Regions from separate parts of the Knoellia sp. 3-2P3 genome, predicted to be linked through region 4. Evidence: riboswitches for the same ligand, from Rfam matches in the RefSeq annotation. Region 4 holds a riboswitch; each other region holds the start of a gene.

Evidence for each region. Region 4 has a riboswitch for S-adenosylmethionine ahead of P0Y31_RS10680 (aminotransferase class V-fold PLP-dependent enzyme). Riboswitches for the same ligand answer to the same signal wherever they lie in the genome.
Region 1: another riboswitch for S-adenosylmethionine. It lies ahead of P0Y31_RS09200 (bifunctional o-acetylhomoserine/o-acetylserine sulfhydrylase); the one in region 4 lies ahead of P0Y31_RS10680 (aminotransferase class V-fold PLP-dependent enzyme).
Region 2: another riboswitch for S-adenosylmethionine. It lies ahead of P0Y31_RS04545 (cyclic-phosphate processing receiver domain-containing protein); the one in region 4 lies ahead of P0Y31_RS10680 (aminotransferase class V-fold PLP-dependent enzyme).
Region 3: another riboswitch for S-adenosylmethionine. It lies ahead of P0Y31_RS09070 (homoserine O-acetyltransferase); the one in region 4 lies ahead of P0Y31_RS10680 (aminotransferase class V-fold PLP-dependent enzyme).

What each region holds. Positions count from the first base shown of each region.
Region 1 is NZ_JARGZE010000002.1:787,994-795,254, forward strand. Features, by position in the region: gene P0Y31_RS09190 (multicopper oxidase domain-containing protein) at 1-970, shown strand, start outside; gene P0Y31_RS09195 (histidine phosphatase family protein) at 978-1,589, shown strand; gene P0Y31_RS09200 (bifunctional o-acetylhomoserine/o-acetylserine sulfhydrylase) at 1,723-3,045, opposite strand; SAM riboswitch class IV at 3,214-3,328, opposite strand; gene P0Y31_RS09205 (hypothetical protein) at 4,671-5,189, shown strand; gene P0Y31_RS09210 (alpha/beta hydrolase) at 5,194-6,477, opposite strand; gene P0Y31_RS09215 (dihydrofolate reductase family protein) at 6,787-7,261, opposite strand, start outside.
Region 2 is NZ_JARGZE010000001.1:943,926-951,186, reverse strand. Features, by position in the region: tRNA gene P0Y31_RS04565 (tRNA-Lys) at 179-251, shown strand; gene P0Y31_RS04560 (DUF4304 domain-containing protein) at 305-982, shown strand; gene P0Y31_RS04555 (GYD domain-containing protein) at 1,118-1,438, opposite strand; gene P0Y31_RS04550 (class I SAM-dependent methyltransferase) at 1,638-2,396, opposite strand; SAM riboswitch class IV at 2,497-2,606, shown strand; gene P0Y31_RS04545 (cyclic-phosphate processing receiver domain-containing protein) at 2,646-3,065, shown strand; gene P0Y31_RS04540 (alpha/beta fold hydrolase) at 3,034-3,825, opposite strand; gene P0Y31_RS04535 (hypothetical protein) at 3,914-4,828, shown strand; gene P0Y31_RS04530 (response regulator transcription factor) at 4,842-5,498, opposite strand; gene P0Y31_RS04525 (sensor histidine kinase) at 5,491-7,261, opposite strand, start outside.
Region 3 is NZ_JARGZE010000002.1:759,114-766,374, forward strand. Features, by position in the region: gene P0Y31_RS09065 (universal stress protein) at 258-659, opposite strand; gene P0Y31_RS09070 (homoserine O-acetyltransferase) at 715-1,869, opposite strand; SAM riboswitch class IV at 1,889-1,999, opposite strand; gene P0Y31_RS09075 (DUF4192 domain-containing protein) at 2,064-3,146, opposite strand; gene P0Y31_RS09080 (YkvA family protein) at 3,256-3,666, opposite strand; gene P0Y31_RS09085 (EcsC family protein) at 3,790-4,512, opposite strand; gene P0Y31_RS09090 (sulfurtransferase) at 4,586-5,464, shown strand; gene P0Y31_RS09095 (SufE family protein) at 5,472-5,945, shown strand; gene P0Y31_RS09100 (IclR family transcriptional regulator) at 5,959-6,654, opposite strand; gene P0Y31_RS09105 (ABC transporter substrate-binding protein) at 6,756-7,261, shown strand, end outside.
Region 4 is NZ_JARGZE010000003.1:107,801-115,061, forward strand. Features, by position in the region: gene P0Y31_RS10670 (multidrug effflux MFS transporter) at 1-1, opposite strand, end outside; gene P0Y31_RS10675 (DNA translocase FtsK) at 118-2,649, opposite strand; SAM riboswitch class IV at 3,156-3,268, shown strand; gene P0Y31_RS10680 (aminotransferase class V-fold PLP-dependent enzyme) at 3,311-4,711, shown strand; gene P0Y31_RS10685 (helix-turn-helix domain-containing protein) at 5,097-6,053, shown strand; gene P0Y31_RS10690 (hypothetical protein) at 6,130-6,753, shown strand; gene P0Y31_RS10695 (hypothetical protein) at 6,750-7,142, shown strand; gene P0Y31_RS10700 (ribonuclease J) at 7,176-7,261, opposite strand, start outside.

The DNA.
Region 1 (7,261 bases), on a different contig from region 4:
CGATGGGCACCTCGCCCAGCACGGGGGCGGCACCGAGCCAGCCGAGCACGGGGCGGCGCCGAGCCCGACGAGGACCGGTGGGGTGGCCGCGGTCCCCGACTTCATGGCCGAGCCGGGAGAAGGGTTCACCGCTCGTGACGCACGCCTGGCCCCGCCGCCGGCGGAGCGGGTTCACCGTGTCACACTCTCCGCCCAGCAGGTGGAGCGCGACGTGGCTGTCGGTGTCCGGCAGCGGCTGTGGACGTTCAACGGCACGGCACCGGGGCCGGTGCTGCGTGGCCGTGTGGGCGACCGCTTCGAGGTGACCCTGCGCAACGACGCGGGCACCGGGCACTCGATCGACTTCCACGCCGGTGCACTGGCCCCGGACCAGCCGATGCGCACCATCCTCCCCGGGACCTCGCTCACGTTCGCCTTCACGGCCGAGCGAGCCGGCATCTGGATGTACCACTGCAGCTCGATGCCCATGTCGCTGCACATCGCCAACGGGATGTTCGGCGCCGTGGTGATCGACCCACCCGCCCTGCCGCAGGTCGAGCGCGAGTACCTGATCGTGCAGTCCGAGCTGTACCTCGGTGACCAGGGCGAGACCGCCGACCCGGCCAAGGTCGCTGCCGAGAGACCGGATGCGGTGGTGTTCAACGGCTTTGCCAACCAGTACGACCACGACGAGCTCACGGCGCGGGTCGGCGAGCGGGTGCGCTTGTGGGTGTTCGACGCCGGGCCGAACCGCCCGAGCTCCTTCCACGTCGTGGGAGGCCAGTTCGACACCGTGTTCAGCGAGGGCGCCTACGCCCTGAGGCGTGGCCAACGGGGCAGCATCGGGGGTGCGCAGGCGCTCGCGCTGCAACCCGCACAGGGCGGGTTCGTCGAGCTCGAGGCCACCGAGGCGGGCCACTACCCGTTCGTCTCGCACATCATGGTGGACGCGGAGCGAGGCGCCCACGGCATACTGCGAGTCACGCGTTAGGAGAGACATGGCCGATCTGCAGTGCCCTGCCCGGATCATCCTGGCCCGCCACGGCGACGCCGCCACCCCGGACGGCGGTGGCCCGAGGTTGCTCACGCCGACGGGCGTCAACCAGTCCGAGCAGCTCGCGGAGCGGGTCTTCGAGATGCGCGTGGCCGCACTGTGGGCGAGCACCATGGAGCGGGCCCAGCAGACGGCCTCGGTCGTCAGCGAACGCCTGGGCCTGCCGGTCGTGTCCGACGACCGCCTGCGCGAGCTCATCAACGACGAGCGCTGGACGCCCCCGCTGTGCGACAAGGACGAGCCGGGCGACGTCTACGCGGCCTGGCTCGAGGGTGACCTCGACGGCACCATCTTCGGGGAGACGGGACACGACGTCATCGCCCGGCTGCGCGACGTGGTGGAGGAGGTCGCCGACCTGTTCCGCGGCGAGTCCGTCCTGCTGGTGTCGCACGGCGGCATCATCGAGCTCGGGCTGAGCCACCTGTGCCGCAACGTGACGGCCTCGTTCGTCGACCGCCACCCGCTCGGCAACGGTGAGGCCGTCGAGGTGGAGGTGGACTCGTCGGGCTGGGTGTGCACGAGCTGGGCCGGAAAGCCCCTGCCCCTCCTTCTCTAGCAAGGATTCTCGTCTCGTCCGGGTACTCGCGGCATGCCCGGGACAGACCCGTGGGGCTGGGTGGCGACGCGCGCTCGGTCCCAGCCCCACGGCATACCCCTGCTTGTCCCCCTGCTCGTCCCCTGATCCCCCGTCAGGCGTTCTTGGCGGCGGTGAAGCCCTGCTCGAGGTCGGCGATGATGTCGTCGATGTGCTCGATGCCCACGGCGAGGCGAACGAGGCCGGGCGTCACGCCGGCGGCGAGGCGGTCCTCGTCAGGTCCCTGTGAGTGGGTCGTGGACGCCGGGTGGATCGCCAGCGATCGGACGTCGCCGATGTTGGCCACGTGGCTGTGCAGCGTGAGGGCCTCGACGAAGCGCTTACCCGCCTCCAGGCCACCCTTGATCTCGAAGGCGAGCACGGCGCCGGCACCCTTGGGGGCGTAGGTCTTTGCCTTGGCGTAGCTCTCGTGCTCGGGCAGTGAGGCCCACACGACACGCTCGACCTGGTCGTTGGCCTGGAGGAACCTCGCGACCTGGTGCGTGTTCTCGAGGTGTCGGTCGAGGCGAAGGCTGAGCGTCTCGATGCCCTGCGCGATGAGGAAGGCGTTGAACGGGGAGATGGCCGCACCGAGGTCGCGCAGCAGCTGCACCCGTGCCTTGAGGATGAAGGCGAGGTTGGCCCCGAGCGCGCTGCCGACCCCGAGGTCCCGCGCGAACACCAGCCCGTGGTAGCTCTCCTCGGGGGTGTTGTAGTTGGGGAACTTCTCGGGATCCCTGCCGTAGTCGAAGGTGCCACCGTCGACGATGACCCCTGCGATCGAGGTGCCATGTCCCCCAAGGTATTTCGTAGCGGAGTGCACGACCACGTCGGCGCCCCACTCGAGCGGGCGGATGAGGTAGGGCGTGGCGATCGTGTTGTCGACGACGAGGGGGACGCCGTTGTCGTGGGCGACCTCGGCCACGGCCTGGATGTCGAGCACCTCGGACTTGGGGTTCGAGATGGTCTCGGCGAAGAACAGCTTGGTGTTGGGCCGCACCGCTGCCTTCCAGGACTCGACGTCGTTGGGGTCGTCGACGAAGGTCACCTGCAGCCCGAACTTCGGCAGCGTGTGCTTGAGCAGGTTGAAGGTGCCGCCGTAGAGGCTTGGGCTGGCGACGACGTGGTCGCCGGCTTCGGCGATGTTGAGGATCGCGAGGGTCTCGGCGGCCTGGCCCGAGGCCACGAGGAGCGCGCCGACACCGCCCTCGAGCGAGGCGATGCGCTGCTCCACCGCGTCCTGCGTCGGGTTCATGATGCGGGTGTAGATGTTGCCGAACTCCTTGAGCGCAAAGAGGTTCGCAGCGTGGTCGGTGTCCTTGAAGACGTAGGACGTGGTCTGGTAGATCGGCAGCGCGCGGGCGCCGGTGGCCGAGTCCGGCTCCTGGCCGACGTGGATCTGCCGGGTCTCGAAGGACCAGTTCGGGGTGTCGCTCATCAGTGGTGTCCTCTCACATCAAGTTCGGTATGCCGTGTGCACGAGTCGGGGCTTTGGGCCCGAGACGCCCGTCGGGCGTGCGGTCGTCGAACGTGCCGGAGCCCTTGGGGGCGTCACCGACGGCGGTGATGAGCACCGTCGGTGACGGTGCGGGACACGTGATGAGGTCTCCCGCGCTTGCGATCGACGTCACGCCGATCGCCAGGTCTTCACCCGGGGCACCCCACCGCGGTTGGAGGGTTGCCGGCCAGCGAGCCGGGGCTTGGCGCTGACACTCATGACCTGCCGTGATGATAGGCATAACTGTCTGAAGCGGTGCACGCCTGTCTCTCATGCCGGACGGCGGAATCCGGTGGCGCGAGGGCTCCAGGGGGCGCAGACTCCACGTGGGGACACCTCACAGGGGATGCAGAGGGGCCGGCCCCACAGCGGACCGGCCCCCTCTGCACTTGACGTCGGCTCGGACGTGACCCGAAGCCGCCCCCACTCGTTGGCCCAGGTGGGAGCGAGTCGGCGAGGACTCGGCTGTGGAAAGACCAAATGGTCCAAATGCGACAGATCCGTAGACTCGGCTCCACAGTGCTGTGAAGGGCAGTGCCTCCAAGGGTCGAGATGGGGAGAGTTTTGGCCGGATACGCGAGAGCCACAGTCTTCGGTGTTGGGGTTGCCGCGGCGCTTGCGCTGGCGGGTTGCAGTGACGGTGCCGGCGCGCAAACGGGGCCTGCCTCTTCGGGACCGTCGAGCAGCGCGACAACGAGCGCGACGGTGTCCAGCTCGGCCACGACGTCTCCGCCCTCGCCCACTGTCGCCGTCAGCATCCCCGCCGCCGCGCGTCAGCACACTGAGGAAGGCGCCAAAGCCTTCGCCGAGTTCTACACCCTTGAGATGGATCGGGCCACAGTGTCCGCTGATGCCACGCGACTCAAATCGCTTTCGCTCCCTAGTTGCACCGCGTGCAAGGGGGTAACTGATGTGGTCGAGGGATACCGGAGCCGCGGTGAACGCCAAGAGAAGCCATCAGTCGTCGTGGACTTGGTGCAGGTTCGTTCCTACTCGGAAACAGGCGCTTGGATAGAGGTGCTCGTAGAAGAGAAGGCTCACCGCGTCGTCAATAGGAGTGGGCAGGTGATCTCAACGTCTCAGGGCACACGCATCAACTTCCGACACAAGGTCACCTGGGTCAACGGAACATGGATGGTGGCTGATTCGGAGATCATCCAATGAGTCCCCGACCGCGGAGAAGGTTCCTAACCCTATTGGCTTGCGTGACTTTGGCACATGCAGTCTCGATCCCAGCGGCGTCTGGGGATCCTGCGCCGGTAGTGACGGACAAGTTCGTCGGAGCCTATGGCAAGCAGGGGAAGGTGAAGAGTAGCGCCCCGAAGGCCCCGGACGAGCCTGCGGTGGACTCCGCATCGAGTGGCAAGAGTGCCTTCAACTACAGGCTCACTCTCGCTTGCGGGTATGACCGCCTCACCGGGGTTGATGGCAGCGATGACGTCACGAACTGTCGGTACGCATTGATCGCCTGCCAGTACCGGAATCCGCCGTCCGATCAACCCCTCTACTATCTGTGGCGACAGTACGCCGACGACGCGGATGCCCCATGGCAGTTCGTTCGCGACATGTGCGGGACCGAGGCCGCCCCTGCCGCTGCTGCGCCCCCGCCCATCCCCACGATGGGGCAGATTCAAGAGGCGTTCCGGCGACTTCCCTTCTCCAAGCCCACGGTTCGCATCGAGCCCAAGGGCAACGTCACCCTGGTCAACCTCCCGACCTACTACGAGGCGACCTGGCCGAGTGACAGCGGCCTGCAACCCGGCGAGGTCAGCAAGCCCGTCCAGCTCCTGTCCTGGTCGGTGGAGTTCAAGATCGACTCACAGTCCTACAACTTCCACTACGGCGACGGCTCCTCCTCCGGCACCGTGAAGGAAGCTGGCGGCGGCTACCCCGACGGCAGCGTCAAGCACACCTACACCCAGCCGATCGAGGGCGCGCAGGTCCGCGTCGACTCACGACTGACCGGCCAGTTCCGCGTGAACGGCGGCGCCTGGATCGACATCGACACCGTCGCAGACCTGCAGAACGAGCCCGTCACCACGCTCGAGGTCCGTGAAGCCAAGGCGCGCCTGTACACCAGCTGAGGATTCAGGGGAGCGTAAGCGGTGCCCCGGTACGCAGGGCGATGACGACGTCGTGGATCGCTCGGGTGACGGCTGCGGCGTGGACTGGGTCCTCCACAAAGCCAGCGTGGGTCGCCCCTGGGACGACGCGATGGAGGCTGTTGGTGGACAGCGTGACTGTCTGGCTCTGGTCAGCCATCCACCCCTTGGAGTTCCCGCGTTCGGCCGTCAGGACGATCAATGGCTTCGCATCGAGGCTGCGCAGGCTTCCCGCCTCAGCCGCGGATCGACTTGCGACGCCGTACTCATCGAGGACTCCGGCCATTTCCTTCGCGGTGGCGGCGGTGGCACGGGCATCGTCCCGGTACTGCGGCGGTAGATCCGAGAAGCTTGTGTCGGCGAGAATCCGACCAATCCCGAGCCGAGAGGTCGTCGCGAACAACGAAGACGCGTGCTTCACAACGCTGTACGAACCCGGCTTGGGTTGGGACACGGGCTGGTCGTTGGAGGCGGTGGAGTCGACCAGGACGAGTCCGGCGACGTCGTCGGGATACTTCGCGGCATATGTCCGCGCGTACAGTCCGCCGAAGGAATGCCCGGCCAGCACGTAAGGACCCGGAACATGTGCGCGGGTCAGCAGCGCATGGAGATCTGTGGCGATCTGCGCACCATCGGGCGGACTCGCAGCAGGATCGCTCCAACCACGCCCCGCTCGGTCGTACACGCAGACCCGGCTGTCACGGGCCACCGCGGGAGCGATCAACCCCATCGACGCCGCCGAGCCGCCCGCACCGGGCTCGAGAATCACGCTCGGACCGCCAGAGCCAGTGCACTCCAGGTGAAGTCGGTACGGTCCCACGTCGACGAGCTGCCCGCGCATGGCCACCGCCGGTGCGGTGGACTGGCTGATCCTCTCGTACGCCCCGCCCAAGACGAGGAGCACCAGGACGACCAACACCGGGTTCAGCAGCCACACCCTGGCCCGGCTGTGCATGTCGCGCCTGGCGCGGGCCCATACCCAGACCACCACGACCAGGAGAGCGGGCGGCCAGACCCATCCCAGCGCGTCCACCACGGAGTCGGGGGCCACGAGCACCATCACCCCAGCCACCGCCATGAAGACTGCGGGCGCTACGGCCCAGCGTTGTGGCTGCTCGGTGAATCGAGTGGACAGCACCGCCAACAGCGCCCACCCGATCGCAAAGCCGAACAGCACCATCGCGGTGGAGAAGTCCACGTCCACCGCGCCGACGGGCAGGAACGGAAGGACGACCGCCGCTACGAAACCCGCAGCCAGCGACCCGACCACGACTCCACCCAGATGCCTGCGCCGTGACCCTGGCCCAGCGGCAGCAACCCGGGCGGCGTCCGAGGTCTCAGCCGCACTTCGCTGGGTCATGACAGACCATCTCCCCTTGGTCGGGTCCACGCCCCCCATCGAGCATGCGCCCGGCGGCGCGGACCCGGAATAGCCCGACCGGGCCCACGCGGTGCCATCCGGAACGCATCGCCGGGGTATGCCTGCAGCAGGGACGAAGGAGATCGCCCTGCCACAGCCCAAGCGGCCAGTCTCCGCGGTCCCGGCTCGGCCCCCGACAGCGTCACCAACCGGTGCGGCTCAGCGGGTCCGGTAGCGCGCGTAGATCAGCCCGCTGCTGAAGGCACGCTCCTCGACCAGCTCGAGATCGAGGCGCACTCCGCCGGGGAAGAACCGCTTGCCGCCGCCGACCACGCTCGTGGTGATGAACAGGTGGTACTCGTCCACCAGGCCGGCCGCGATCGCCTGGGCCGCGAGGTTCGGGCCGTCGACGGTGAGGTCATGATCAGCCTCGGCTTTGAGCTCGCGCACCGCGTCCGGGTCGAACGCCCGCACGATCTTGGTCTTCTCGCTCGACACCGACGCCAGCGTCGTCGAGTACACGATCTTCTCCGCTGCCTGCCAGTCGCGCGCGTACTGCAGGATGTGCGGCGGCACGTCGGGCAGTGTGTGCGCGGTCTCCCAGTAGACCATCGTCTCGTACATGCGTCGGCCGTAGAGGTACGTGCCGACGGGACGGAAGAGGTCGCCGATGAAGGTGTGCACCTCCGGGTCC
Region 2 (7,261 bases), on a different contig from region 4:
GCAGTTGATTGCGCGGCAGCAAGGTTTGCGCACCGTCGGCGGCAAGGGGCAGCGGAGGCCACGCAACAGGCGCGCCGGCCGATCACCGCGCCACAACCGGTATGGTCTTCTCGCGGTCAGCGGTGCGAACTACACGGGAGTTATCCCGAGGGTTCTCCCGACTAAACCCTGACCCCCCGGGCCTCTAGCTCAATTGGCAGAGCTGCGGACTTTTAATCCGTAGGTTGTGGGTTCGAGCCCCACGGGGCCCACGAACACGCAGGTCAGAAATCCGCCGGAGAGCTTCCATGCCAGACTGCCTCCCGTGTTGGCCAAGGAGGCGCTGAAGGGGGCACTGAGAACAGAGTTCGGCCCCCTCCTCCGCAGCCTTGGCTTTCGAGGCGCATTTCCGACGTGGCGGCTTCAGCAGGGCGACGACGTGGCGGTAGTCGACATCCAGCCAGGCCGGTACAACGAAGGTGACTTCGGCGACTTCTACGTCAACCTGGCCATCGTTCCGGCCGCCTGGTGGGCATGGACTCATGAGTGCGCTGGTGACACCCCGTGGGGCAGCGACAGCCCGAAGGGCAGGGCTCGCGAGTGGGATGGCTTGTACCGGGCCCGTTCAGCACCCGATGACGGCCAAGGCAGATCCGACGCCGGTTGGCCCCTTGATGGAGTCGAGGAGGCGGCGACGGTTGCGGCTCGGATGACCTCGGCCCTCCCTGGCGCACTCGATCCTCTGCTGGAGCTCCTTCGGCCTGGCCGGCTCCTCGATGCCATGCACTCAGGACTCATTGATGACCAGACGCCCCTCAACGACCGCCCTGGCATGAGAGACATCGTGCGCGCGGTGCTCCTGACGGAGGTCGGCGGAACGGAGCTGCAGGAGGCGTGCCAGCGCTTGGACAGCTGGGCAGGTCATGACTTCGCTGAGCTGCCGTTGGCGACCGCTTCGTGGGCACGCCGCCGGGGCGCTTCGCTCGGCGGTTCTGCACCCTGATCACTCAGCGGGCCCAACCAAGGTCGCACCCCAGCCTCCCCTTCGCGGCAGGTCGCCGCTTCGGACCGTCGAACCGGCCCCTTTTATCGACACTGCAGCCGGCCGCGGCTGCTCCTTGTCGCCCGGGCTCCCAGGTCACTGGCCCGGGGGCGTGTAGTCGACCCTCTGCTCGGTCGCCTCGTCAACCTCCTCAGGAGTCATCAGGACGACGGTCCGGACATGGGCCAGCCCGCTGGAGTTCACGGCCAGGGCGACAGCAGCCGCGGCCTTGTTGTCGGGCAGCTCGCAGAGGGTGAACACGTCGTCCTCCCCGAAGGCGAAGTCGAAGGTCACCATGCGTCCGCCCAGGTCAGAGGCGAGCTTCTGCACGACGGCCGCCCGGGCACTGCCGCCCTTGGCCAGGACTCCCTTGGCTCCAGCACTGTCGTACCGCGCGATGATCATGTAGCGGCTCATGTGGTCCTCCTCCAGGTCGCCACGGATGGGAGCCACGCTTCAGCCAGCACACCTGCGCAACAACCCCCATCGTGGTGAGCGCCGGGTGAACCGGGACCACGCGAAAGCGAGCGTGTCGAGCACGCGGATAGGACGGCCCGATGACAGGAGATGCCGCCGGTCGCCACGACCGCGCCCGGGCATGCAGGCGGCGCACCCGTCAGGAAGACGTAGAAGGACGCCGAAAGAGCGCCACCTGCAGGAAGCCGTGCGAGAAGGTCGGCTCGTCGTGGGTGTGGCCGGGCGGCATGAGCCGGGCGTCCACCAGTTCCAGCCAGGAGAACATCTCCGCCAGCTCATCCAGCGTGTACCCGACCCCGCCCTCGAGGTGCCCCTGGAGCAGCAGGTCCTTGTCCGACGCCGTGCTCCCCATCTCCCCGGCCATGAACGTGCAGATGCCGTACACGCCGTCCGGCGCCAGGGCGGCAGACAGAGCCTCCATGTAGGAGATCCGCCGGTGCGGTGCAAGGTGGTGGAAGCAGCCCGAGTCGTAGACGAAGTCGAAGGGCCCGCCAGCCACCGGCTCGCGCACGAAGTCCACGCGCCGGTAGTCGGGCCCCGACCCCAAAGCCACCGAACCGGCGGCACCCGACCTCTCCATCCGCGACCGAGCCGTCTCCACGGCATACGGGGAGATGTCGATGCCGGTGACGGTGAACCCCTGAGCTGCCAGCCACGTGCTGTTGCGCCCCAAGCCGCACCCGACGTCCAGGGCGGATGCCCCATGTCCACCCGGCAGCAGGGCCTCCGCCTGCCAGGCAGGCAGCGCGGCGTCGGGAAGCTCGGAGGTGAGCGGGTGCCCCTCTCGCTGGAACAGCCCGTCCCAGAACGCCGCAGCCGCGTCGCTGGTCCGCTCGGCGCCGTCGGCATAGAGACTGTCGAGCAGCTCCATCAGCTGGCCGTAGGTGGTCACGCGCACCGGGGTTCCTCCTGCCTCAGACGACTCGCAGAGTCTGACACGCGGTGGCCCGGCCCCGACGAAAAAAGCCCTCTCGGCGCTCTCTCCTACAGTGGAAGCAGCTCAGGAGAGGCAACGAAAGGCACCTGGCTTGTTGCCCGGCAACCTCCACCGCGGAGGTGCCCCAGGGGAAGAGCAGACCGTGCCGAACCCGGCCGGTAACAGGGGATTCCGCCGCGAGCCAAGGGATCCCCGTCACCAGGAGGTCCTGTGCCATCCAGCCACGCATCCGCCCAGCCGTCCGGCGACCACCCCGGCGGCCGCCGACGGCCGCTGACCGTGCTCGTCGACGACACGCGCGACTTCAAGGACGGCCGGCCGGCGCTGAAGGCTCGCACCTCCGAGGAGGCGCTCGCCCTCCTCCGCCGGCTCGCCGACACCCCCATCGACGACCTCTGGATCGACTACGACCTCAGCCTCGGCGACACGGCCCAACCCGTTGTAGACCACCTCGTCGAGCTGGCCGCAGCGGGCAGCCCCCAACCGGTCGCCACCATCCGCGTGCACAGCTCCAACATCCGCCACGGGCACCGGATCTGCGCCGAGCTCGTCGCCGCGGGCTATCCCGCGAGGCGCAGTTACGCCGCGAACATGTGGATCAGGGTGCGGTGGCAGGCGCCGCCGCGCTGACCACGGCGGCGACCTCCTCGGGGTGGGTGAAGAGGTTGTTGTGCGAACCCGGCAGCACCTCCACCCGTGCCGACGGACTCCCCGCGGCCGCAGCGACATCGGCCATCCACTGTTGTGGAGCAAAGGAATCCGCCTCACCGGCGGTCAGCACGAGCGGCACCTCGAGGTCGCGCACCCGCAGCTCCGGGCGGTCGCGCCTCCCCGACTCCACCATGCGGAAGACGTCGGTGCGCACCGTGGCGATGTTCTTCGCCACGACCAGCTCGGCGGGGCTGTCCTTGCGGTATGCCGTGGCCGCGCCTCGCAGCAGCCCCGGCCACGAGCGGTGCTCGGGCCGGAAGGTCAGCCCCGCCAGCACCAGGGACAGGTCGGGGCGGTCGAGCTGGAGGCGCAGGGCTGCACCGAGGGCGACCTGGGCGCCGGTCGAGTGCCCCACCACGACAAGGGGACAGGCGAGATCGGCCTCCCTGATCCAGCGCGCTGCGGCCTCGCCCATCGGCCCGACCACCGGTGGCACCCTCAGCCGGGGACGCCGCCACGCCAGCAGGTCGAGCACGACACAGCGCAGCCCGCGCCGGGCCATCACCTCGACGGTCGGCCGGGTGTAGCGCGGCAGCCCCAGGCCGGGCAGGAGCACCACCGTCGCGCGCGGCGCCGTCACCGGGGCGACCTCGATCGCCTGCACCCAGGCCGCGCCCACCCGGCTCCAGGTCTCCCGCTTCCGGGTCTCGCCCTCGGGGGGCGCGGTCGCTTCACTCATTGCCGGCCAGCGTAGGTGTGACCAGCGCCGTCCACCTCTTCAGCGCGGGTCGACGGAACTCCTGTAGTGCGCCCGACGTCCAACCGGCATGCCGCGCCGGACCACCGTGTTCACCGCCGTCGCCCTCCTCGCGGTGAGCCTCGCCACCGCGTGCGGCTCCAGCAACGGGGATGGCGCTCCGGCAGGCGATGCCTCCGCCCTCTTCGACCGGCGCGCCCGAGAGGTGGCGGCCGTCTGGACGGAGGGTGACCTCCTCGAGCGGTGGCGCACCAGCATCGTCCCCGCACAGGGCCTCACCATCGAGCCCGACTGGACCCCGCGTGAGACCCTCAAGGCCGCGTTCTACGGGGGCTGGGTGCGCACCGCCACCGCCCTGCCCACCACGCCGGGCACCGGGCAGGTGCGCGACCCGGACGGCTCGACCGTCGAGGTCGACACCCTCGACGCGCAGGCAACCTACGACGCGATGCTGAACCCCCGCTCGGGCCCCTGCCCCACCCCGGCATCCGGCACCGGCTGCGACTGGGTCACCATCACCGGCGCGCGAGCCGTCAGGACCACCCTCGCCACGGCCAGGGGCCCGGCGCAGGTGCCGGCGTGGGCATTCACCGTGCAGGGCCTGTCCGATCCGGTGGTGAGGGTCGCAATCGAGGATGTAGCCGAGCCGGGCGACTTCGAGCCGGGCAACCTCTCCGAGACCCCCACCGACGGCAGGCGCCGCCTGCTCTACGGACAGGACGTCGTCTCGCACACCGCCGACTCCCTCACGGTGACGCTCGGCAGCGGCGACTGCGACACCGAGCGAAGAGAACACGTGCTCGAGACCGACGAGGTCGTCGTGGTCGGCGGGACGGCCCTCGCCCCACCGCCGGACCAGGCCTGCAACGCGATGCTGCGCCTCGAGGAGGTCACCGTGCCGCTGAGGACCGAACTGGGCGACCGTCCGGTGCTCGACGCCGCCTCAGGTCGGCCACTCCTTCCCAAGGTCCTGCCGGACCGGTGACGCGGCGGGACCTCTAGAGGCCCAGGCCCGCCTCCCTCGCACGCACGATCGCCTCGGCCCGGTCGGCCACGTGCAGCTTCGCGAAGATGTTGGAGACGTTGTTGCGCACCGTCTTCGGCGACAGGAACAGCGTCGAGGCGATCTGGGCGTTGGGCCTCCCGGCGGCGACCAGCTCGAGGATCTCCCGCTCCCGTGCCGTCAGCTGCGGGAAGGCCTGCTCGGCAGCGGATCCCACCGCCGGCCCCGCGGCGAAGAAGTCGGCGATGCGACGGGCGACGGCCGGGCCGAAGATCGCCTCGCCTCCCGCCACGGCGGTCACGGCGCGCGTGATCTCGGCCTGGTTGGCGCCCTTGAGCAGGTAGCCCCTGGCCCCGGCCTGCATGGCGGAGAACAGGGTGGCGTCCTCCTCGGCCATCGTCAGCATGACCACGCCGATGTGCGGGCTTGCGGCAGTGAGCCGGCGGGTCGCCTCGATGCCGTCGAGCCCGGGCATCTGCACGTCCATGACGACGACGTCGGGCTGGAGCTCGGTGGCCAGCGCCACGGCGGCGGCTCCGTCCTCGGCCGTGGCCACGACCTCGAGGCCGTCGACCGAGGCGAGCAGGGCGGCCAGCCCGTCGCGGTAGACGGGGTGGTCGTCGGCCAGCAGCACCCGGATCGGCTCAGGCATCAGCAGTGGCTCCTGTCGTCTGCGGCGCTCCGGCGCCGGGAATCACGGTGCAGGGCAGGACCGCCCGTACGACGGTCCCGCCAGGTGCCGGGCACTCCACCGAGACGGTCCCGCCCAGCTCGGCGGCCCGCTCCCGGAGGGACAGCATCCCGACCCCCGCGGCGACATCACCAGGTATGCCGTGGCCGTCGTCGCGCACCTCGACCACGAGTGCGTTGCCCAGGTGCCCAGCACCGCCCTCCGGCCCCGCCCCGTGGAGGCCGAGGCGCACCGCGCAGCGCCGGGCGCCCGAGTGGCGCACGGCGTTGTTGACCGCCTCGGAGGCAATCCGGAACGCCGCCACCTCGACAGCCGCCGGCAGGGACGCGCCGTCCACCCCGTCGTCCTCGACGGTGATCGACAGGTCCGGCGGTTCGAGCCGTCGGACCAGCTGCGTGATCGCCCGCACCAGGCCCAGCTCGTCGAGGGCGGGCGGCCGCAGGTCGTGGACCAGCCGGCGCACGTCGGCCAGCACCGCGGCGACGTCCGCCGTCGCCTGCTCGAGGAGGCGGTCGGCCTCGGCGGCGTTGCGGGAGGCGAGGTTTCGCGCCGTCTCGATCCGCAGCGTGACGGCCCCCAGGCTGGGACCGAGGCTGTCGTGCAGGTCGCGCCGCAGCCGGCGGCGCTCCTCCTCACGCGCCGTGACGAGCTGTTCGCGGATGGCCTGCAGGTTCGCGCTCAGCTCGCTGGCCCGCGCCGCCGCGGCGGCCTGGCGAACCACGTCGCCGAGCAGCCGCTGGTCGTGCTCCGACAGCTCGGTGCTGCCGGCAGGGCAGAGCGTCAGCAGGCCGACCCGCTCGCCGCGGTAGACCACCGGCAGCTCCACCGACCGGCCTGCGGGACGTCCGTGCTCGACCACCTGCTTCTCGCCCGACGGGCCGTCGATCTCCACCCTGACGTAGGGCGAGCGGAACGCCTCACCGACCGCGCGGGCGACCGCCACGAGCTGCTGGTCGGGCGACGCCGACACCTCGAGCTGCTCGGCGAGCGCCGACACCACGGCATACGGGTCCTCCCGCGAGCCGCGGCGCAGGCGACGCACGACCGCGGCCAACCGGTCGCGCAGCGGCGCGTACAGACCAGCCACCACGGCGATGGCCACCAGAGCCGAGTCCCGTTGGCCCAGAACGGCCCCCGCAAGGGCGAAGACCAGCACGTCGATGACCACCACGGCCGCAGCGAGCAGCGCGTAGAGGAGCGTCGCGGAGATCAGGCGGTCCACGGCATACAGGCTGTGGCGGGTGACGGCGACGACGATCGCTGCCGACGTGACACCCACGCCGACCCCGAGGAGGATCCCGGACACGGGGTCGGCAGCCAGCATCCCGAGCACGATGACGAGCAGGTTGACGACCGCCGCCCAGACCAGCCACCGCATCTGGGCGCGGCCCACCGCGTCGGCGGCGCGGTGGCGCCGCACCACCACCATCAGCGGCACGACGAGGCTGAGGAAGATGCCGGCGTAGGCGACCGTGAGCAGCACCTGCCAGACCCCGTAGGGCAGCGGGATGCTGAACGGGTCGAGGTTCAAGGCGTCCAGAGCCGGGTCCAGAGACTCGCCTGCGAACCGCTCGGCCGTCTCCGCCGGCACCACCGCGAGCAGCACCGGCAGCAGGGCGGTGAGCCCGATGCTCGCCAGCGACAGGCGCCGCCAGAGCGGCTCCCGGGGCAGCCGGCCGTGCGGGAAGACGAGCAGGATGAGCGGGAGTCCGAGCAGCAGCCCG
Region 3 (7,261 bases), on a different contig from region 4:
CGGACTACCTTTCGTCGCGGACAGAGCAGCGCACGCCATCAGGGCCGAAGCGCACGACCTTGACAACAACAGTGGGGGCGGAAGTATTCACGACAACCGGCTCGTGGTGCCCTGCGGTGACCTGTTCGCCGGTATGCGTAGGTGACATTGTAAAACCATCGGAGGCCCTGCTCTGGCACCGGAGCCCGAAAAGGCCCCTGGGATCAGCCCCTCGCGGGGCCCCGGGGGCCTTTCACAGGCGGCGTTGAGCGTGCGGCTCAGGCCTCGGCCTTGACGGCCAGGACAGGGCACGACGCGTCGAGCAGGATGCGCTGGGCGTTCGAGCCGAGGATGAGCTTGCCGACGGGGGTGCGGCGACGCAGGCCGATCACGATGAAGTCGGCCGAGACCTCGTCCGCGACGGCGATGAGGTCCTCCGCGGGCTCGTTTCCGCGGACCAGCTGGCGCACCTCGTGCTCGATACTGACCTCGTCGAGCTCCCGCTGGACGTTCTGGAGCTCCTTCTCGAAGCGCTCTGCCTCCTTGCCGTCGTAGTCCTTGCCTCCGCGGTTGGAGTTGATGACGATCAGCTTCGTCTTGCGGAGCAGGGACTCGTCGGCAGCGCGACGAAGAGCTGCGCGACCTTCCTTCGTAGGCACATAACCCACAACGATGGCCACTGAAACCTCCTTGGTCGACGTCCGGCGCGCTTGGGGAACGCCCGGTGCGCAGACGCTACCGGATTTCCCCGGTCCCGGCCGGTCGCCCGACGGCCTTGCGCAGGATGGCGCCCACCTGCTCGGTCTCGATGAGGAAGCCGTCGTGGCCGTGGGGGGAGGCGATGGTGAAGTGCTCCGCGTCGGGCACAGCGGCGGCGAGCTCATCGGACAGCCGTGGCGGGTAGAGCCGGTCCGAGTCGACGCTGGCCACGACGAGCCGGCCGGTGATGCGTCTCAGGGCGGCGACGACACCGCCTCGGTCGCGGCCGACGTCGTGGGAGTTCATCGCCTCGGTCAGCACCAGGTAGGAGTTGGCGTCGAAGCGCCCCACGATCTTGCCCGCGTGGTGGTCGAGGTAGCTCTCCACGGCATACCGACCGCCGCCGCCGAGCGGCTGCTCGCCACCTTGGGGAAGCCTGCCGAACCGCTCGTGCAGCTCGAGCTCGCTGCGGTACGTCACGTGCGCGATCCGGCGGGCGATGCCCAGGCCGTGCTCGGGGCCCTTCGCCTGTCCGTAGTAGTCGCCACCGTGGAAGTCCGGGTCGCTGCGGATGGCGAGCAGCTGCGGCTGGCACCAGGCGATCTGCTCGGCGGTGGCGTAGGCCGTGGAGGCCAGCACGATGGCGGTGGCGACCCGGTCGGGGTGGGTGACCGCCCACTCCAGGGCCCGCATCCCGCCCATCGACCCGCCGAGGACGGCGCTCCAGCGCTCCACGCCGAGGTGGTCGGAGAGCCGCGCCTCCACCGCCACCTGGTCGCGGATCGTCACGAAGGGGAACCTGCTGCCCCACGCCAGCCCGTCGGGAGCCGTCGACGACGGGCCGGTGGTGCCCTGGCAGCCCCCGAGGACGTTGGCGGCGACGATGAAGTGGGTGTCGGTGTCGAACGGGCACCCCGGTCCGATGAGCCCGTCCCACCAGCCGGGCGTGGCGTGCCCGGGCCCGGGCCGACCCGACACGTGGCTGTCGCCGGTGAGGGCGTGCTCGACGAGGATCGCGTTGTCGCGGGACTCGTTGAGGGTGCCCCACGTCTCGTAGGCGACGGTGACCTCGGGGAGCCACCCGCCCGCCTCGAGCTCGACGGCACCGACCGAGACGAAGGACCGGTCCCCCACCGGGTCGCCCTCACGCCAGGCGCCCATCGAGAGCCGGGGGCTGGACGTCGTGGTCATCTGCGAAGAACTCCTGTGGCAGTCGCGCTTGCCGCGACGTCGAGCCACGGCCCGGTCCTCACCCGGGGCACCCCACCGCGAGGAGGGTTGCCGTCCAGCGAGCCGGGGCTTGGCACTGGAACTCGTGACCTGGGCGACAGCATAGGACGCCCTCCCCCAGCCCCCCTCCCCTGTCCGATCTCTGGACGGCTGGCTCAGGCACTCTCGCGTGGTCGGATGGCGAGGTCCACCATGCGCTCGAGAAGTCGGGCCAGCCGGTAGCCGGGCTCGACCTCCAGGGCTCGCTCGAGGGCGACGCGGGTCAGCGCGCCGTCACCCAGCCACCAGGTGAGGTTGGCCAGCACGGTCAGCGCGGGGGCTGCGTGCTCGTCCGGCAGCATCCGGCACAGCTGCACGAGGCGTGCCTGCAGGCGCCGGCCCGCGACTGCGCTCTCGGGGCTGGGCGACGCAGCTGCCCACGTAGGCGGCTGGAGGCAGCTGCGCAGCTGGTCGACGAGGTCGTCGTCGAGCGCGTCGAGGGGCAGGGTGCCCGGGCACAGCCACCCGATCAGCCCGTCGCGCAGTGCGAGGTCGCGCAGGGCCACGGCACAGTCGGCCACCTCCTCGGCGGCGAGTCCCTCCAGTGGAGGTCGGGCCGGTGACACGTCGCACACGACCGCCCAGCGCGAGAGCTGACGCAGCCGGCGGACCGCCTCCTCGCGGGTCCCCAGCACCCGCAGGTGGCGACCCGGTTCCTGCTCCGCCGTGACCATCCCGCGAAGCACCTCGGCGACCTCGGCGCAACGGGCTGGGTCTGGGGCGAGCTGGCTGCGCAGCGCAGCGCGGTCGCGCACAGGCGCCATCTCGAGGCCCACGAAGTCGGCGACGGCAGGAATCTCACCCGGCGCGGGCAGGGGCGTCCCCTCGCCGGGGCAGCACCCCGTGTCACAGTCCGGCGCGAACCACCGGCCGTCCCGGACGACGAGCCGGTCGAGCACCGCGATGCCGAGCCCGCCACACGCCGCGTCGAGTCCGTCGAGCAGCTGCATGGCTGCCCCGGCAGCGGACTCGTAGCCCACGAGCAGCACCGAGTCGGGTTCCTCGCGGGCGAGCGCCGTGAGCAGGGAGGTGACGGCGGCCTCGACGTGCTGCTCCGGCGGCAGGTCGATGCGCTGGACGAGTCCGATGGCCCGGCCCGTGAGGGCGACCACGACCACCGCCTCCTCGGGGTGGTAGCCGAGCTGGAAGGGAAGGGCGGCGAGGATGTCGGCGGGGCCGCGGAGCCGGATCGGGTTCATGGACCCAACGCTGGCGGGCCCGCCGCCACCTCAGGGAGAGCCCGCCGCGCGCCTGTGCACGACGTGGCGGGCCGGGCACCCCCTGTGCACAACCGGCCCGGTCAGCGCCTCAGCGGATGACCTCGCCGGGCACCGTCTCGGACCAGCCGGCTCCCGTGGGACGGCCCCCGGCAGCAGGGCCGTGGTCCCCGCTGGACGCGCCTGCGCGTTCCCACGCGAGGAACGCGTCCGTCTCGTTGACCACGGTCGCGGCGATCCAGGTGGCCACCATGGCGTCGTCGGCGAGCCCGAACAGGGTCAGGAAGGCCTCCGGCACGAGGTCGACCGGCGAGAGCACGTAGGCCGCGGCGGCGGCGACGAGGAACAGCTTGCCGGTCGTCGTCCCCCGGTACTCGCCGCGCAGCGTGGCGCGCAGGAGGCGAGGGAGGGCGGACAGCCGCTCACCGAGGCCCGGCCCACCGGGCCGGACGGCTGAGCGAAGGGCAGTGGCGAGGGTGCGAAGCACTCCCCAGCGGGACATGGCCATCGACGATCTCTCCCTACATCCGGGCACATTCGGCCGGACACGGTGCCAACGTGCGGGGACCCCTGGGCATTCCCGGCGCGCCGACGGCATACCGGGCCAGCTCGGACCCGCGGGCGGTCAGTGGCCCCGGCTGCGGCGCGGGAACTCGTGACGGGCCTGCTCGGAGATCCGCTTGAGCAGGTAGGCGTCCAGCCCGGCGCCGACAGCCCCGCCGACCACCGGCAGCGCCTTGCCCATCCGCACCAGCGCCTTCTTGCCGACCTGGCTGAGCAGGCGGAAGGCGACCGCCTTGTTGACGACCATCAGCGCCGGGCCGGGCAGCCGCTGGGCGGCCAGGTTGGACAGCCGGCCCGTGGCAGTGACCCCTGCCTTCTTGAGCAGGTCGTCGGAGTCGGCGCCGACCAGGGTGAGCAGCACCGCGGCGCGGATCTCGGGCTGGCGGATGTCGTAGCCGCGCGCGGAGGCGACCGCGGCCACCATGCGGGTGGCGACGAGGTAGAACTCGACGACGTTCGCCGGCAGCGCGACCGGCAGCGTGACGAACCCGCCGAGTCCCGTCGCGAAGCCACCGGCGGCCGCGAGCTTGAGGTGCGAGGAGACGATCGCGTCGATGGCCTGCTCGCTGTCGGGGTGGTTGGACAGCGCGACGTCGGCCACCTGCTGGGCCGAGTGGAACGGGCCCTTGCCGTCGATGCCCGTGTCGAGGACGGACTCGATGAGGCGCACCACGCTGTTGCCGAACGCGCCGTGGTCCTCGGGCCCCGCGCTGGCCTGCTCGAGCGCCGAGGCCCGCTTGGCGGCGGTCTTGGTGTCGTCCTTATCCATGCCCAGAATGCCCATGATCGCCCTCTCTGATGACGGTCCGCCCATCCTGCCACGGGCACCGCACGAGCGCCGGTCTATCGTTGGCTGCATGGCCGACACGCAGACCCCGGAGCCCCGTTTCGCCGAGTACGCCCACCCCGAGCGCCTCGTCTCGACCGAGTGGCTGGCGAGCCGGATGGAGGTCGGAAACCCCGACGGCGTCGTCGTGCTGGAGTCCGACGAGGACGTGCTGCTCTACGACACCGGGCACATCCCCGGCGCGCTGAAGCTCGACTGGCACCAGGACCTCAACGACCAGCTCACCCGTGACTACGTCGACGGCGAGCAGTTCGCGAAGGTGATGTCGGCGCGCGGGATCGGTCGCGACACGACCGTCGTCATCTACGGCGACAAGAACAACTGGTGGGCCGCCTACGCCCTGTGGGTCATGACCCTCTTCGGCCACGAGGACGTGCGCCTGCTCGACGGCGGCCGCGCGAAGTGGATCGCCGAGGGTCGCGAGCTGACCAAGGACGTGCCCTCCCCAGCCCCCGCCGACTACCCTGTGGTCGAGCGCGACGACGCCCCCATCCGCGCCTTCAAGGACGACGTGCTGGCCCACCTCGGCGGGCCCCTGGTCGACGTCCGCTCCCCCGGCGAGTACTCCGGCGAGCTGCTGCACATGCCCGACTACCCGCAGGAGGGCGCCATGCGCGGCGGGCACATCCCCGGCGCGAAGTCGGTGCCGTGGGCGCGTGCCGCCAACGAGGACGGCACCTTCAAGTCGCGCTCCGAGCTCGAGGCCATCTACCTGCAGGAGCAGGGCCTCAAGCCCGAGGAGCCGACCGTCGCCTACTGCCGCATCGGTGAGCGCTCCTCGCACACCTGGTTCGTGCTGACCCACCTGCTCGGGTTCGACAACGTCCGCAACTACGACGGCTCGTGGACCGAGTGGGGCAACGCCGTGCGCGTGCCGGTGGAGAGGTGAGGAGCCCGTGACCGCCGCTATTGACACCACCGGCCTCCCGGCCGCCCTCGCGGAGATCGCGGAGGACTTCGCCGATCTGCCTGTGGCAGAACGACTCCAGCTGCTCCTCGAGTTCAGTGAGGAGCTGCCCGAGCTGCCCGAGCGGTATGCCGGTGCGCCCGAGAAGATGGAACAGGTGCACGAGTGCCAGTCGCCGCTGTTCCTGACGGTCGAGGTCGACGAGGAGTCGTCACCCGAGCCCGGCAAGCGGGTCGTCTCGCTGTTCTTCTCGGCACCTGCCGAGGCACCCACCACCCGCGGGTTCGCCGGCATCCTGCACCAGGGCCTCGACCAGCTCACGGTCGACGAGATCCTCGCGGTGCCCGAGGACGCGCCCTACCGCTTCTCGCTGGCCGAGGCCGTCTCGCCACTGCGGCTGCGCGGCATGGTGGGCATGCTGGGCCGCATCAAGCGCCAGCTCGCCCTGAAGACCCGGGCCTGAGGACGCCGGCTCCTCACAGGTCGGCGCCGAGGGCCTGGGCCGCCGAGACGACCTGCGCGCTCAGCACGTCGAGGTCTGCCTCACCGCCGTAGACCACGCTGAGGGCGCCCACGCACTCGCCGGTGGAGTCGTGAACCGGTGCCGCGCACGCGCTGAAGCCGGCGATGACCTCGCTGGTCGACCATGCCCAGCCCCGGGCCCTCGCCTCGCGGACCCTCGCGCTGTCCGACTCCCGCTCCGGCCGACCCGCGAGGATGGCGATCCCAGGGGCGCCGCGGGTGAGCTCGTGGCGCGCCCCCGGCCGGTAGGTCACGTGGAGCACGGAGAACCGGGGCTCCTCGACGGCGATGGTCACCGCGTCAGGGCCGTCGGGAACCACGAGGAAGGCCGTCTTGCGGCTTGCGTCGGCCAGGCTCGAGAGGTGGGGCAGGGCGGCGGTGCGCAGGTGGGGCGCCACCCGACGCGCGAGGCCGGCGAGCCCGACGCCCGGCCGGTAGCGGTTCTCGGAGTCGCGGGCCACCAGACCGTGTTCCTCGAGGGTGCGCAGCATGCGGTAGGTGATCGACCGGTGCAGGCCCACGGCCGAGGTGATCTCGGCGATGGACAGCGGCTCGTCGCTGTCGGCGACCACGCGCAGGATCGTCAGGCCTCGGTCGAGCGTCTGTGAGGCCGGCGCCGCCACCGGAACCTGCGCGCCATCTCTTGCCACCCCGGGAAACCGCCCTCTAATCTCGTTCAATATTCGAACCGGTCGTTCGAATATAGAACACAGCGTCGTGTAGGGCCATACCGGCCGTCAGGAGACCAGGCATGACACGCATCGTCCGCTCCATCACCTCCGCCGTGGCGATCAGCGCCCTCGCGCTCGTCTCGACGGCCTGCGCAGAGTCCGAGGACACCGGCAGCTCGGGAGGGGGGACCACCACCAGCGGCCCGATCAAGATCGGCGCGGTGCTCGACATCACCGGCGCGGGCGCGAGCCTCGGGGTTCCCGAGCGGCAGACGCTCATGATGCTGGCCGAGCAGGTCAACGCCGCCGGAGGCGTCAACGGCCGCAAGGTCGAGCTGCTCATCGAGGACAACCAGTCCACCGAGGACGGCGCCGCGAAGGCCGCCAGCAAGCTGCTCAGCACCGAGAAGGTCGACATCCTGCTCGGCGCCTCGCGCACCGGCCCCAGCCTGGCGATGCGCCCCCTCGCGGAGCAGGCCAAGAAGCCGATGATCTCCCTGGCCGCCAACCAGAAGATCGTCGACGGGTCGACCTGGGTGTTCAAGACCGCGCAGAACGACCGGGTCGTCCTCGAGCGCCTCGTCGA
Region 4 (7,261 bases):
CGTCGGTGGCCAACGCAACCGAGTGGGCTCACTATTCCGCGCCGTCTCATTCCACGGCGTATGCCGGTGGGGCACCGTCGGCGCCACCACGGCATACCGGGGTCGTGGGGCCGGTGCTCAGCCGCGGTCGGTGAGCGACCAGGCGTCCTCGTCGCTCTCGCCGTCCACCTGCTCGTAGGCGTCGAGGTCGGGGCCGAGGTCGCGGGCCGCGTAGGCGCCGACCGCGACCTCGTCGGTGCGGTCGACCGAGCCGTCGGTGACCGCCCCTGCGCCGTCGCCGTCGGCCTCGCCGTCGTAGACCGGGTCGGGGTCGGGGACGTCCTCGCCGCGCATGAGCGCCAGCGTGGTCGGCAGGTCGTCGGGCTTGACCAGCACGTCGCGGGCCTTCGAACCCTCCGACGGGCCCACCACGCCGCGGGACTCGAGCAGGTCCATGAGCCGCCCCGCCTTGGCGAAGCCCACCCGGAGCTTGCGCTGGAGCATCGACGTCGAGCCGAACTGGGTCGTGACCACGAGCTCGGCGGCCTGCAGCAGCAGGTCGAGGTCGTCGCCGATGTCGTCGTCGATCTGCTTCTTGGCCGCGACCACGGTGACGTCGTCGCGGTAGTTGGGCTTGAGCTGTTCGGTGACGTGCTTGACCACCGCGTGGATCTCGGACTCGGTGACCCAGGCGCCCTGCACGCGCATCGGCTTGCTGGCGCCCATGGGGAGGAAGAGCGCGTCACCCTGGCCGATGAGCTTCTCCGCGCCGGGCTGGTCGAGCACGACCCGGCTGTCGGCGAGCGAGGAGGTGGCGAACGCCATCCGCGACGGCACGTTGGCCTTGATGAGGCCGGTGACGACGTCGACCGAGGGGCGCTGGGTGGCGAGCACCAGGTGGATGCCGGCGGCGCGCGCGAGCTGGGTGATGCGGACGATCGACTCCTCGACGTCGCGCGGCGCGACCATCATCAGGTCGGCGAGCTCGTCGACGATGACGAGCAGGTACGGGTAGGGGTGGATCTGGCGCTCCGACCCGGGCAGCGGCTTGACCTTGCCCGCGCGGACCGCCTTGTTGAAGTCGTCGACGTGCTTGAACCCGAACATCGCGAGGTCGTCGTAGCGGGTGTCCATCTCCCGCACCACCCACTGCAGGGCCTCGGCGGCCTTCTTCGGGTTCGTGATGATCGGGGTGATGAGGTGCGGGATGCCCTCGTAGGCCGTGAGCTCGACGCGCTTGGGGTCGACCAGCACCATGCGCACCTCGTCCGGTGTCGAGCGCATGAGGATCGAGGTGATCATCGAGTTGACGAAGCTCGACTTGCCGGCGCCGGTGGCGCCCGCGACGAGCAGGTGGGGCATCTTCGCGAGGTTGGCGATGACGTAGCCGCCCTCGACGTCCTTGCCGACGCCCATGACCATCGGGTGCTCGTTGCCACGGGCCGCCTGGCTGCGCAGCACGTCGCCGAGCGACACCTTCTCGCGGTCGGCGTTGGGGATCTCGATGCCGATCGCCGACTTGCCCGGGATGGGGCTGAGGATGCGCACGTCGGCCGAGGCCACGGCATACGCGATGTTCTTCGACAGCGCGGTGACCCGCTCGACCTTGATGCCGGGGCCGAGCTCGACCTCGTAGCGGGTGACCGTCGGGCCACGGGTGAAGCCGGTGACCTGGGCGTCGATGTCGAACTGGTCGAGCACCTGCGTCAGCGACTCGACGACCCGGTCGTTGGCGGCGCTGCGCGTCTTGTGCGGCGAGCCCGGCTCGAGGATGGCGTTGTCCGGCAGCGTGTAGGTGATGTCGCCGGCGAGGGCGAGCTGCTCCACGCGCTGCGGCAGCGGGGTGGTCGGCGGGGCCTCGAGGGCCGGCTTGACGTCGACGGCTGGGCTGGTGGCGGCGCCGCCGGGCTCCTTGGCCGCGGTGGGGGCGAGCACGCCCGGGGCGGTGGGACGCTTCTGGCCGGGCCGCAGGCGCTTGCCGTCGGGTGCGACGACGGCGGCCTGCTCGAAGGGCATGTCGCCGTCGAGGTTGCCGTCGGCGTCGGGGCCGATCTTGCGTCGCTGCCGCTTGGGCTTCTCCTCCTCGGGCTCCTCGACGGGTGCGCCGCGGTGCAGCAGGTGGTCGCGCAGCTCGGCGAGCCGCTCGGGGATCATGTGGACCGGCGTCGCGCTCAGCACGAGCAGCCCGAAGAAGCCGAGCATCAGGAGGATCGGCACCGTGCCGTAGACGCTGACCGCGGCCTCGAGGGGGCTCGAGGCCAGGAAGCCGATGATGCCGCCCGCGTCACGCATGGGGTCGGCGCCGTCCGGCGGCTGCGGGATGCCCTTGGCGACGTGCACGAGGCCGGAGGCCGCGAAGGACAGGGCTCCGAGGCCGATGCCGATCCGGGAGTTGGCGGTGGACTCGTCCGGCGCCCGGAGCAGGCGCAGGCCGAGGAAGAGCAGGGCGAGCGGCACGGCATACGCGACCCGGCCGAACGTGCCGGCGACCACGGCGTGGACGACGTCGCCGACGACGCCCTCGAACGCCCACCACTCGCGCGCGGCGACGACGATGGCCAGGCCGATGAGGGCGAACCCGAAGCCGTCGCGGCGGTGCTCGGGCTCGAGGTCACGGGCGCTGTGGCCGACCCGGCGCACCGCGCCGCCGGCGACGTGCGCCATGCCCATCCACGTCCCCCGGATCGCGCGCAGCGGCAGCGGCAGGCCGCCGCCCTTGGCCTGCCCGCGCGGGGCCGCCTTCCTGGTGGCGGGCTTGCGGTTGGCCGGGCGCGTGGACGTGCTGCGACTCGTCGAAGAGCGCGCGGAGGTGGACGGACGTGTCGCCATGCTCCGCACGGTACGCGATCGCCTCTGCGGAAACACGCGTCACACGCGCCACACCGAGCGGTTTCTTGCCCGTGACGGCATCCTCCGAACGGTTGACCCGACTGTCGTGATTCGGCCATTTCCGCAGGTCAGGGCCCCAGCGGCGGCGGGGACGTGCCACCCTGAGGGTGCGTCTGGCGGGGCCTGCGTCGACGCTCTGGCGGGAGCGTCGACGCAGGCAGACCTGGCCACCTCGCCCCCGCCACGGCCGGATGCTCCCTCCAGGAGCCGGGCCGGGTCTCAGATGGCGGGAATCACCGACGGCGTGGTGGCGCCGCGGGGACGTCGCTCGCTACCGTTCCCGCCAAGGTCATGAGTGCCAGCGCGCAGCCCCGGCTTGCTGGCCAGCAACCCTCCTCCGCGGTGGGGTGCTCCGGGTGACGACCGGGTCGCCTGCGCCCGCAGGTGGCAAGCGCGGACCCGCGGCCACTCCCCCGGGTCCACCGGACCCCAGGAGCACGCCGTGTCCATCGCCAGCACCAGCCGCAACCGAGCCCCCGAGACCCACACCGGGCAGGCCCACCACCGTCGCCACCTGCGGCCCGTGCCCGGCGAGCCCGCGGCCGCGGGTCCGGTGCCCGCGGTGGTCTCGGCCGACCTCGGCGTGCCGACCCTGCACCGCACCGTGGTCGACTACGCCAACCTCGACCACGCCGCCTCCACACCGGCTCTCGTCTCGGTCAAGCAGGCCGTCGACACCGCCCTGCGCACCTACTCGTCCGTGCACCGGGGCAACGGGTATGCCTCGCGCGTGACGAGCCGGTGGTACGAGGCGGCCCGGGAGGAGGTCCGGCGCTTCGTCGGTGCGCGTGAGGGCGACGAGGTCGTCTTCACCCGCAACACCACCGACTCGTTCAACCTGCTCGCCCGCGCCCTTCCCCGGGGCACGGAGGTCTTCGTCTTCGAGGCCGAGCACCACGCCACGCTCCTGCCGTGGGCGGGCCGCACCACCCGCCTGCCGGTCCCCGGCAGCCTCGACGATGCGCGCGTGCTCCTGTCGAGCGCGCTCGAGCGCTCCACCGCCCGCCACCGCCTGGTGGTGCTGTGCGGGGCCTCCAACGTCACCGGCGAGGTCTGGCCCGTGCGCGAGCTCGCCGACGTCGCCCACCAGCACTTCGCCCGGGTGGCCCTCGACGCCGCGCAGCTCGCCCCGCACCGCCCCATCGACCTCGAGGCGCTCGGGGTGGACTACGTCGCCTTCTCCGGGCACAAGCTCTACGCGCCGTTCGGCGCCGGCGTGCTCGCGGGGCCGGGCGACTGGCTCGACCAGGCCGCTCCGTACCTCGCCGGCGGCGGCGCGACCGCCTCGGTCACCGAGCGGGGCACGACGTGGCACCGGGGGGCGGCACGCCACGAGGCCGGCTCCCCCAACGTGATCGGCGCGGTTGCGCTGGCCGCGGCGTGCTCGACGCTGGCCGAGCACCGCGAGGCCGTCGAGGCGCACGAGAGCGCCCTGGGCCGGTGGCTGGCCGACGGCCTGGCCGCCATCGACGGCGTGCAGACCTACTCGATCTTCGGCCCCGACCACGCGCGGGTGCCCGTGGTGGCGTTCACGGTCGACGGCCTGGACTCCTCGCTCGTGTCGGCAGCCCTCTCCGCCGAGCACGGGATCGGCGTGCGGGACGGCAAGTTCTGCGCCCACCTCCTGGTGGACGCCCTGCTCGACGACCCGTATGCCGCCGGCCCGGCGAGCGCGGTCCGCGCCAGCGTCGGGCTGGCCAACACCGCCGAGCACGTGGACCGGCTGCTGTCGGCCGTGGCGTCGCTGGCAGCCCGGGGACCCGCCTTCGAGTACGAGCGCGGCCCTGAGGGCTGGACGCCGGTGTCCGACCCCCGCGACCTCAGCCTCCCCCGCCCCTGGTGAGGCGGGAGCAGGTCGAGGGGTGAGCCCGGGTCAGGACCAGCGCGGATGCTGGTCGTGGACGAGCCGGGCGGCGCCTCACCGTGGTGCGAGATCCCACCCCTCGCGCAAAGACAGCACTCTTCACGCGAGAGCTGGGATCTCACGGCACGTGGGGGCTCGTGGCGGGCCGGGGGCGGAAGAGGTCAGGACCAGCGCGGGTACTGGTCGCGGTCGAACCTGGTGTCGACCCCGTAGATCGGGGCGAGGATCGCGATGGTGACGAGAATGGCGAGAACGATGAAGAAGCCCATGGCAGAAATCGTGCGCCCAACCTGATTGCCGCCACGAGTGGCAGAAATGCCATCTCCCGTAGATTTTCCGCCATCTGCTGTGTCACGCTGTCGGCATGCTGCACAACGTGGCCGTACCCCTGGTCAACACGGTCTCCCCGTTCGAGTTCTCCGTCGCCTGCGAGGTCTTCGGCCTCGACCGCACCGACCAGGGCGTGCCGCCCTTCGACTTCGCGGTCTGCAGCGAGCAGCCGGGACAGCCGGTCCCGACCGAGATGGGCTTCACCCTCACGGCCCAGCACGGCTTCGACAGGCTGGCCGAGGCCGACCTCATCGTCGTGCCGGCGTCGCGGCCGCGACAGGCCCCCGTCCCCGAGCCCCTCGTCGAGCAGCTGCGGGCAGCCGACAAGCGGGGCGCCTGGGTCATGTCGCTGTGCAGCGGCGCCTTCACCCTGGCCAAGGCCGGGCTGCTCGACGGCAGGCGTGCCACGACGCACTGGATGAACACCAACGAGCTGGCCGAGGAGTTCCCCGCCGTGGACGTGGTGCTGGACGTGCTCTTCGTCGAGGACGGCAACATCATCACCTCGGCCGGCACCGCCGCGGGCATCGACGCGACCCTCCACCTCGTGCGCAGGGAGCTGGGCGCGACCGTGGCCTCCGCGATCGCGCGCCGCATGGTCGTTCCTCCCCAGCGCGACGGCGGTCAGCGCCAGTACGTCGAGGCCCCACTTCCCGCGATCGAGGCCGACTCCCTCCAGCCGGTGCTCGAGTGGGCCACCGAGAACCTCGCCGAGGACCTCTCGGTCGAGACGCTGGCGCGGCGGGCCATGATGTCGGAGCGGACCTTCGCGCGCCGGTTCCGGGCCGAGACGGGCGCGACACCGCACGCCTGGGTGACCGCCCAGCGGGTGCTGCTCGCCCGGCGCCTCCTCGAGGACACCGACGCCTCCGTGGAGCAGGTCGCCGGCCGCACCGGACTGGGCACGGCCGCCATCCTGCGCCACCACTTCACCCGTCAGGTCGGCACCACGCCCCAGGCCTACCGCCGCACGTTCCGTTGCACGGGCTGACAGGCGCGGCTGCTGAATCCACGCCAATGAAGTCATCAGCCTTCATTTGTCGCTATTAATGCCCTAGGCTTCATGCATGTTCGTCCTGACCGCTGACCAGAAGCGCAGCACCCGGCACGGCGACCGGGTGCCCCAGGCACTGGCGACCCTCGAGGCCGCCCTGGGCCCGGGCCCTGGCTCCGGCGTGGCGCTCCCCTTCGAGCGGACGGTGGGCGACGAGATCCAGGGCGCGCTCTCCTCCCCAGGTGCCGCGGTCCGGGCGGTCACCGAGCTCGTGCGGCTCGGCGACTGGCGGGTCGGGCTGGGGGTCGGCGCGGTCGACACGCCGCTGCCCGACTCCACCCGGGCCGCCTCGGGCCCCGCCTTCCTCGCTGCCCGGGAGGCCGTCGACAGGGCAGCCTCCTCCCCCACCGACCTCCGGGTCGTCCACGCTGACGGCGCCGGCCACTACGGTGGGGCCGACCGGGCGCGACACGCAGAGTCCGCCCTGTGGCTGCTCACGGTGCTGCTGCGACGCCGCACCCCCGAGGGATGGGAGATCGTCGACATGGCCGACACGGGCCTGACCGGCCGGGACATCGCCGACCGGCTCGACATCTCCCCCTCGGCGGTCAGCCAGCGCCTGGCGCGGGCCGCCCTCCACGAGGGGCGCCGGGGTGCCGAGCTCGCGGAGGCCCTGCTCGCCGAGGCGGACGCGTGAACAGCACGCTCGCCACCGTGCTGGTCATCGGTGTCCTGGGCGTGGTCGCCCTCGCCGGCGGTGGCCTGCTGACCACCCTCGTCTTCCGGCAGGTCGACCGCGGTGACCACGTCGCCCCCACCGACGAGGCCGACTCCGTGGAAGCCGCTCAGGAGATCCTGCGCGGCGGCGCCTGGATCGGCGTGCTCGAGCGGACCGCGATCTACGCCTCCATCGTGGCCGGCTGGCCCGAGGGCATCGCGGTCGTGCTGGCCGTGAAGAGTCTCGCGCGCTACCCCGAGCTGCAGGCGGGCAAGAAGTCCGCCGCCGCCGAGCGGTTCATCATCGGCACCTTCGTCAGCACCCTGTTCGCCTGCGCGTGCGCGGGCGTCGCCATGTCGCTGCTCTGATCGTCGCTGCTCTGACCGCCACCTGACGCGGGGTCAGGCCTCGATGACCACCGGGATGATCATCGGGCGCCGGCGGATCTTGCCGCCGACCCAGCCACCGACGGCGCGTCGCACGACCT